DNA from 2 places in the uncultured Cloacibacillus sp. genome. Region 2 is predicted to be linked to the other one. Evidence: riboswitches for the same ligand, from Rfam matches in the RefSeq annotation. Region 2 holds a riboswitch; the other holds the start of a gene.
The links. A riboswitch is a leader RNA that binds a small molecule or an ion and turns the genes downstream of it on or off. The one in region 2 is predicted to bind molybdenum cofactor.
Positions count from the first base shown of each region.

Region 1: another riboswitch for molybdenum cofactor. It lies ahead of ABGT66_RS01880 (substrate-binding domain-containing protein); the one in region 2 lies ahead of ABGT66_RS12325 (molybdopterin-dependent aldehyde oxidoreductase).

Region 1 covers NZ_CAWUXW010000001.1:414,465-418,717, reverse strand. Annotated here, with positions in the region: gene ABGT66_RS01890 (potassium transporter TrkG) at 1-89, opposite strand, end outside; gene trkA (Trk system potassium transporter TrkA) at 102-1,463, opposite strand; molybdenum cofactor riboswitch at 1,624-1,744, shown strand; molybdenum cofactor riboswitch at 1,940-2,057, shown strand; gene ABGT66_RS01880 (substrate-binding domain-containing protein) at 2,146-2,997, shown strand; gene ABGT66_RS01875 (ABC transporter permease) at 3,065-3,760, shown strand; gene ABGT66_RS01870 (substrate-binding domain-containing protein) at 3,801-4,253, shown strand, end outside.
Region 2 covers NZ_CAWUXW010000005.1:217,016-221,268, reverse strand. Annotated here, with positions in the region: gene ABGT66_RS12335 (methyltransferase domain-containing protein) at 1-368, opposite strand, end outside; molybdenum cofactor riboswitch at 520-639, shown strand; gene ABGT66_RS12330 (response regulator) at 718-1,413, shown strand; molybdenum cofactor riboswitch at 1,896-2,045, shown strand; gene ABGT66_RS12325 (molybdopterin-dependent aldehyde oxidoreductase) at 2,167-4,253, shown strand, end outside.

The DNA of each region.
Region 1 (4,253 bases), on a different contig from region 2:
GCCACGGCCCAGATGAACGGAAAGCCCATCGAAACCGTGACCGTGAAAGTTATCATTGCCAGAAACTTGGCGACTATCGCGTAATTCAAGACGGCGCGCCCCTATCCGAAAATCGCGAGCGCCGCTTCCATCGAGGCGGCAGTGCCGAAGATTATTATCTTGTCCCCGCCCCGGAGCTCCGTCTGCCCCGTCGGTATCAGCATCTCGCCGCCGCGGTCGAGCAGTCCGATGAGCGAGCCCTCCGGCATCGTCAGCTCCATCAGCTTTTTACCGTCGGCCGTCGAGCCGGAGGCGACGGTCGTCTCCACGGCCTCGGCGCTTATCTCCTCGAGGACTGTGAGGACGTTCGACGTTCCGGGGTAGCGGACGCTGCGCGTTATCACGTCGGCGAGCGTCTGGTTGCGGTTCACTATCGCGTCCACGGGGATGTGGTTCGTCATGCCGAGGTAGTTGTGGTTGCGCACGACGGCGATGCTCTTCGATACGCCGAGCGTCTTCGCGAGTACCGCGAGCATGAGGTTCGTCTCGTCGTGCTCCGTCGCGGCGACGCAGCCGTCGGCGTCCGTTATGCCCTCGGATTTAAGGAATTCCGCGTCCGCGCCGTTGCCGCATAAAATCATCGCGCGCGGCAGCTCGCCCGCGAACTTCTCGCACTTCGCGCGGTCCTCGTCGACGATGCGCAGGTCGATGCCGCGTATGTGCGCGAGCAGCCTTTCCGCCGTCTGATGTCCGATCTTTCCCGCGCCGATGATGAATACGCGCTTCAGCCGCTTCGACTTCGCGGGCTGGAAGAGGCGCTCGATTTCGAGAATCTGCGAGCGGTAGCACATCGTGTAGCAGAGGTCGCCGGGCTGCAGCGCGTAGGATGCCTTCGGGACGAAGGAGTCCTCGCCGCTCTTGACCCAGACGACGAGCATTATCATTTTGGGGTTGCGTTTGCGTATTTCATATAAAGGAAGGCCGCAGAGCGGCGAGTCCTGAGCGACGCGGAAGAGGTATATGCCGGCGCGCCCTCCCGCTATTTCCGTTGTGTGCAGAGCCGCGCGCACTTCGAGCAGCTCTTCTATATCCTTCGCGACGGAACGCTCCGGCGACACGAGCATGTCGATGCCGAGGTCGTTCGCCCAGCTTTCGTTGTCTGTGAACTCGAGGCCGACCGCGCGCGCTATCACGTGCGGCACGCCCGAGCGCTTCGCTATCCAGCAGGCCATGAGGTTGACCTCGTCCCTGTTGGTGCAGGCGATGAGCATCATGACGTCGGACTTTTTGCCCGTTATCCCCGCCTTCGCGAGCACGCTGGGCCGCGCGCCGTTGCCGTTCACCACCATTACGTCGAGCGTCTCTTCGGCCTGCGCCGCGCGCTCTTCGTCTTCTTCGACTATTACGATGTCGTGACCGTCAGCCGAGAGGTTCCTCGCTACGCTGTATCCGACCTCTCCCGCTCCGACTATTACGATGCGCAAAGCCAATCTCTCCCTTTTCGGCAGATATGTGCGGTACAGTATAAGATATTTTCAGTTTATTGCAAATTCTGACGGAGCGCAGTTTTACCGATTTTTTACGCGCGCGCGCGGCGCTTGCCATCCGCGCGCGTTCGTTGTAAGATTTTAGCACTGACAAAGGATATGGACGGTTCTCCGAGCCTGCTGCGCCTAAGGGTGAAAGCCTACGGACTCCAGGCCGACAGGGTCGACGGCGGAAACGCGGCGGCCTCCCTCCGGAAAGGCGAACGGCTGCATTGTATATTACAAAGGCCGTACTCTCGAGAGGACGGTCTTTTTCTTTTTTCAGCGGATCACACAATTTTCTCCGCCCGCGGCGGACGCCCCCAACGTCCGCCGCGGGTTCTGTTCTTTTTAGTCCCCGACTGTGGCGCAAAACGAGCTAAATAGTGTACAATAGCCGCGACGGGCGCTCTCGTCCGCGCTTTTCGGAAAACGAGCGCCTGCGTCCCTGAATCCGGCCCTTCTAAAGCTTGCGCCATGAGCGCCGGACGTCAGGGCGGCGATGGAAACGTCGCCGTCTCCCACTGCGGAAAGGGGACTTTGCGCCGCGGGCCGTACCTTACCCGCCTCCCTTCTTTCCGTGACGGATACATAAAGGCTGTAGACGCAGCATAAATCTCACGAGGAGGGGTTTATACCCATGCGTATCAACAAAAAAGGTTCTTTAATCGCGCTGCTGCTCGCGGTCTGCGTGCTGGCTTTCGCCTCGCTCGCGGCCGCGGCCGACAAGGCGCCCGTTCTCCGTATGGCGACGACGACGAGCACCGACGACACCGGACTGCTCGACTATCTCGCGCCGATCTGCCTCAAGGACACCGGCATCGACGTGCAGTGGGTCGCGGTCGGAACGGGCAAGGCTCTTGAGTTCGGACGCAACGGCGACGTCGACGTCGTGCTGACGCACGCCCCGTCGCAGGAAGACAAGTTCGAGGCCGAGGGCTACGGCGTAGACCGCCGCAAGGTTATGTACAACGACTTCGTCCTCATCGGCCCCGCTAACGACCCCGCGGGCGTCAAGGGCAAGCCCGTCATCGAAGCGATAGCGACGATAGCCGAGAAGCAGCAGAAGCTCGTCAGCCGCGCCGACAAATCCGGCACGCACACCGCCGAGCTCAAGCTCCTCGACAAGGCCGGAGTGAAGGACTTCGACAAGGCCGCTTGGTACGTGCAGACGGGCCAGGGAATGCTCAAGACGATCAACATCGCCGAGGAGCAGGGCGGCTACGCGCTCACCGACCGCGGCACCTTCATCAAGTATGACGCCGGTCTCGACGGACGCGAGGGCCTCGTCATCATCTGCGAGGGAGACGCCGAGCTTCTCAACAAGTACAGCGTCATGGCGGTCAACCCCGAGAAGCACCCCGAGGCGAAGCACGACCTCGCGGTGAAGTACATCGAGTGGATCACCTCGCCGAAGGTCCAGCAGGACATCGCGAACTTCAAGCTCGAAGGGAAGCAGCTCTTCTTCCCCGACGCCGACCCCGCGAAGTAATATCGCAGAATTTGCGGACGCGCCGCCCACACGCGGCGCGTCTTAACGTATCCGGAGACAGCCGCGCATGGACTTCATAGCCGAGGGATTTATACAGGCCTTCAGAATGCTCCTCACGATGGACGAGGAGACGGCCGTCATCGTCGTGACCACCTTCAAGCTCACGGCCTTGTCGATGGCGGGCGTCCTGCTCTTCGGCCTTCCCACGGGCTTTCTGCTAGGATACTTCGACTTTCCCGGAAAGCGCGCCGTGCGCACCGTGACGGACACGCTGCTCGCGCTTCCGACCGTCGTCATCGGGCTGCTCGTCTACGCATTCATTTCGCGGCGCGGCCCGCTCGGCGACTGGGAGCTGCTCTTCACGGTACGCGGCATGGCGATAGGCCAGGTGATACTCGGCACGCCGATAGTCGCGGCCTACACGGCGGCGGCGATTGAAGGGCTCGACAGCCGCCTGCGCCAGACTCTCATGACGCTCGGCGCGTCGGGCGGGCGTCTTGCGCTCACGAGCCTCTGGGAGGCGCGCTTCATGATACTCGTCGCGGCGCTCACGGCCTTCGGGCGCATCGTCGGCGAGGTCGGCTCGGCGATGATGCTCGGCGGCAACATCAAATGGCACACGCGCACGATAACGACGGCGATAACGCTCGAGACGGGCAAGGGCGAATTCGCGCTCGGCATAGCGCTCGGCGTCATCCTCATACTTATTTCGCTGCTTCTCAACATTTCGCTGACCTTCCTGCGCCGCAGGAGCCAGAACTGAGGCTTCAAAAAAATATAAAATTACGGACGGTGTGTTTCTTATGAAAAAGTTTGCAATAGCTCTCGCCGCTCTTCTGATATGCTCTCCGGCCTTCGCGGGCACGATAAAGCTCTCGAGCACCATCGGCCCCGTCGACGCCGGCATAATCCCGCTGCTCGCCGAGACCTTCAAGGCTAAGACGGGGACGGAATTCGTCATCGAAAAGGCCGGAACGGGCGCGACGCTCGAAAAGGCGAAGGGCGGGGACTTCGACATGGTCGTCGTCCACGCGCGCGCTCTCGAGGATAAATTCATCGCCGAAGGCTACGGGCAGAACCGCCGCGACATCATGTACAACGACTTCGTAATCCTCGGCCCGAAGGACGACCCCGCGGGAATCAAGGGAATGAAGTCCGCCGCCGAGGCGTTTAAGAAAATCGCCGCCTCCGACGTCGAGTTCGTCAGCCGCGGCGACATGTCCGGCACGCACGTCGCCGAGATGAACGTCTGGAAG
Region 2 (4,253 bases):
CGCCCGCCCGGCTTCAGCAAATTCCAGACGCGGCGCACGACGGCGTACTGGTCCGGCATCCAGTGCAGCGCGTCGTTGCTCAGCACCGCGTCGAACTTTTCATCCATCTTCAGCGTCTGCGCGTCGGCGAGCCTCGCGTCCACTCCCGCCGTGCGCGCAGCCTCGACCATCTCGGGGCTCGAGTCCGTCCCGACGACGGTGCAGCCCGCCGCGGCGAGCTCCTTCGCGAGCACTCCCGTGCCGCAGCCGAGGTCGAGTATCCTTTCTCCGGCCTTCGGCTCAAGCAGCTCTATCACGGCCCGCCCCATCTCGGGGACGAAGTCCGCGCTCTTTCTGTATTCCTGCGGATTCCATATCTGATTCGTCATAGAGGGCACCTCTTTCCATGAATTGAGCGAGCGGCTCTTATGTGCGCTTCTATTATATACAACTTGCCGCCGCGGCGCATTTGCGAATCGCGCGGCGGCGCGCGCGCTTGTTGACAAGTGCACCTCAGTTGTTATAATCAAAAGCGGTTAAAAGTGAATAATACCCCGAGCCTGCCGACCTGCGGAAGCGCGCTTCTATGGCGTCAGGCCGATGGGTGCCCGCGGAAACGCCGGCGCCTCCCGTTTGGAAAGGGGAAAAGGATTCATGACTGAGCGCCCGCGCGCCCTTTTCCCGTTCCCGTACCCGCGGGAGCCCCGGCACAAAATACACGAGAGGGGGAACGGAGCGTTGCGCAGCCTGAAAGTCCTCATAGCCGAATCAGACCCGCTGCTTCAAAAATTATATTCCGACGTGATCCTCAACGACACATCCTTCACGCTGCTGAAGAGGGTCGACACCGGGCCGCAGATGTTCGAGGCGATGCGCTGCGTCGACGTCGACCTCGTGCTGCTCGACCTCTACCTCAAGGAGTTCAGCGCCTTCGACGAAATCGACGAGCTGCGCAAGGAGTTCCCGCGCACCGACTACATCGTCGTCTCGTCTGGCGACAACCCGGAGCTCGTGCGCAAAGCGATATGCGCGGGCGTCTTCGAGTTTCTCGTCAAACCCTTCTCGTTCGACCGGCTGCGCGCCGCGCTCAAAAATTACCAGATCTACCATCATTCGCTGACCGGGCGCACGAGCCCGTGGCAGCAGGAGGACATAGACGCGCTCGTCGCGATGAAGACGCACGACCCCTCGTGGGCCAACAACCGCACGATACCGAAGGGGCTGCAGCTCAAGTGCCTCAACGACATCGAGTCCTTCCTCAAGGAGAACGAAGGAACCTTCTCCGCGCAGGAGGTCGGCGACCGCCTCGGCATCTCGCGCTCGACGGCGCGCCGCTATCTTGAATTTCTGACGCTCAGCGAGCGCGTGGTCGTCGAGTACGCCTACCGCCGCGTCGGCCGCCCCGAGAAACGCTACCGCATGGCGCTGCTCTAGCGCTGAATTTACGAAAATCCGATGACTTCACGTCCCGCCGCGAAGCTTACGCGGCGGGACGAATTTTATGCGCGCCTCAGAGCGCCGCGCCGCGCCATAAACGCGCGCCCTTCCCCGCACGAACTGCGCACGCGCCGGAAGCGCGGCAGTCCGCGCGCGCGCCGCGCCGCCCGGCAAACGCGCGCGGCCCGTGCGTAAATTACGCCTGCGCCGTGAGCGCCAGGCGCTTCCGCACGATATTCGTCCTCGCCCTGCGCCGCGCGTCCGCGCGTAAATTGCGCGCGCTTCGCCGAAGCCGCGCCCGCGGCCGTAATTTTGCGCAGCTTCCCCGTGCGCGCCGCTCTTTACAAATTTTCTCCGTGAATTTTAATAAACATAAATCGACCAGAAAGGCGCACAACATTCCTAATTTCAACTAAATATTGCTCATTATTGTGTACTTTCGTATGATTTGTATAGAAAGTTTTGACATTTGTTGCAACGATGTTGCAACCCCGAGCCTCGCCGCCTAAAGCGCAAGCCAAGGAGACGGGGCCAGCGGACGGAAGTCCGCGAGGGCGCGAGCAAAAGCTCCGCGCCTCCCGGGACGCCCGAGGGCGTCCAAATTGGAAAGGGGTACAAGGTCATCCGGCGCCGCCGTACGGCGCGTTTTCCTTCCTTCTTCTCCAATTCGCGCAAAATATCTGTGTTCTTTGGGATTCCCGCCGCGCGCGGGAAAATGGAGAAATTCTATCACGAGAGAGGAGAGCAAATATGGCGAAGGAAATCACAATTCCGGCCGAGGCCAGCTATCATGTCAAGAACCTGATCATCAACGGAGTGCCGAAACGCGTAATCGGCAAGCCCGACGTATCGCTTCTGACGGTGCTCCGCGACCAGCTCAAAATGACGGGGACGAAGCGCGGCTGCGACTGCGGCCAGTGCGGCGTCTGCAACGTAATACTCAACGGCAAGGTCGTCCGCTCCTGCATCACGCGCTGGAAGAACGTGCCCGAGTTCTCGCAGATCACCACAATCGAAGGAATAGGCACGCCGGACAACCTCCACGCGCTCCAGTGGGCCATGATAGTCTGCGGAGCGATTCAGTGCGGCTTCTGCACGCCCGGCTTCATCACGAGCGGCAAGGCGCTCCTCGACCAGAACCCGAACCCGACGCGCGAAGAGGTCCGCGAGTGGTTCAGCAAAAACTGGATGGCCTGCCGCTGCACCGGCTACAAGCAGATAGTCGACGCGGTCATGAAGGCCGCCGCCATCCTGCGCGGCGAGGAAAAAATCGAAGACCTCGCGAAGATGTACAAGCCCGGCGACTCCGTCTGGAACAGCAGCTATCCGCGTCCCTCCGCGATATACAAGGCGACGGGGCTCTGGGACTTCGGCGACGACGACAGGCTGAAGCTGCCCGAGGAATTCCTCTTCGCATATCCCTACGCGCTTGAGGGCGTCCGCCACGCGAAGGTCAACAAAATCGACGTCAGCGAAGCGGAGAAGATGCCCGGCGTATTCAAGGTAGTCACCTACAAGGACGTCAAGGGAACGAACCGCATCCGCGGACAGGTCGGCTGCGACTCCGCGCTCACCGACGGCTGGGAGCGCCGCATAATGGTCGAAGAGGGCGACAAGATTCGCCAGTGGGGCGACGTCGTCGCCATCGTCTGCGCCGACACCGAGACCAACGCGCGCGCCGCGGCGCAGAAAATCAAGGTCGATTACGAGCCGCTGCCCGAGCTCATCGACATCTACCAGGCCAAGGCTCCCGACGCGATAAAGGTCTACGACGACATCGACGGCTACGACGGAATGCCGAACGCGTGGAACAAGCGTATGTTCCAGAAGGGCGACGACCCGAAGGAAGCGCTCGACAACGCCGCCTACGTCGTCGACGACGAGTTCCTCAGCTCGCGCCAGCCGCACATGGTTCTCGAGACGGACTGCGGCTACGCCTATTACGACGAGAACGGCCTTCTCACGATAGCCTCGAAGTCGATATGCGTCTACCGCCACCAGATGATGATTGCGCGCGGCGTCGGCGTCCCGCCGTCGAGAATCCGCGTCATCCAGAACAACCTCGGCGCTTCGTTCGGCTACAAGGTCGCCCCGACCAACGAGCCGTTCCTCGCGATAGCGCTCATCGCCTGCGGACGCCCCGTCTACATGCGCGTCAACATGAAGGAGCACAACGTCCGCACGCCGAAACGCTCGCCGTTCCTCATGCACATCCGCATCGGCGCGGACAAGAGCGGCAAGATAGTCGGAGCCGAGCAGACCTACTGGGTCGACCACGGCCCGTTCAGCGAGTCCGCCAACGACCTCACCAACAAGGGCGGACAGTTCTTCATGGCCCCCTACGCCTACGACAAGATGCGCGTAACGGGCTACACCTGCTGGAGCAACCACCGCTGGAGCGCGGCATTCCGCGCATACGGAGCGCCGCAGACCTACTGGGGCGGCGAAACCGCGATAGACATGCTCGCGAACAAGTGCGGCATCGACCCCTTCGACTTCCGCGAGATGAACCTGCTCGAGTGGGCTCCCTTTACGGAGAACCCGCGCGGACAGTTCCCGTCGGGCTACGCGCCGGAAGTATTCCCGCTTCCCGAAATGATGAAGAAAGCGCGCCCCTACTACGAAGATATGAAAAAGAAAGCCGCCGAGCTCTCCAACGATAAGGTCAAGTACGGCGTCGGAGTCTCGATAGGCATCTACAACTCCAACGACGACGGAGCCGACGAAGCCGCGAGCAACATCGAACTCACGAAAGACGGCGTCACCATCTACAACACCTGGGAAGACCACGGACAGGGCGCCGACATGGGCTGCATAGGCACCGCGCACGAGGCGCT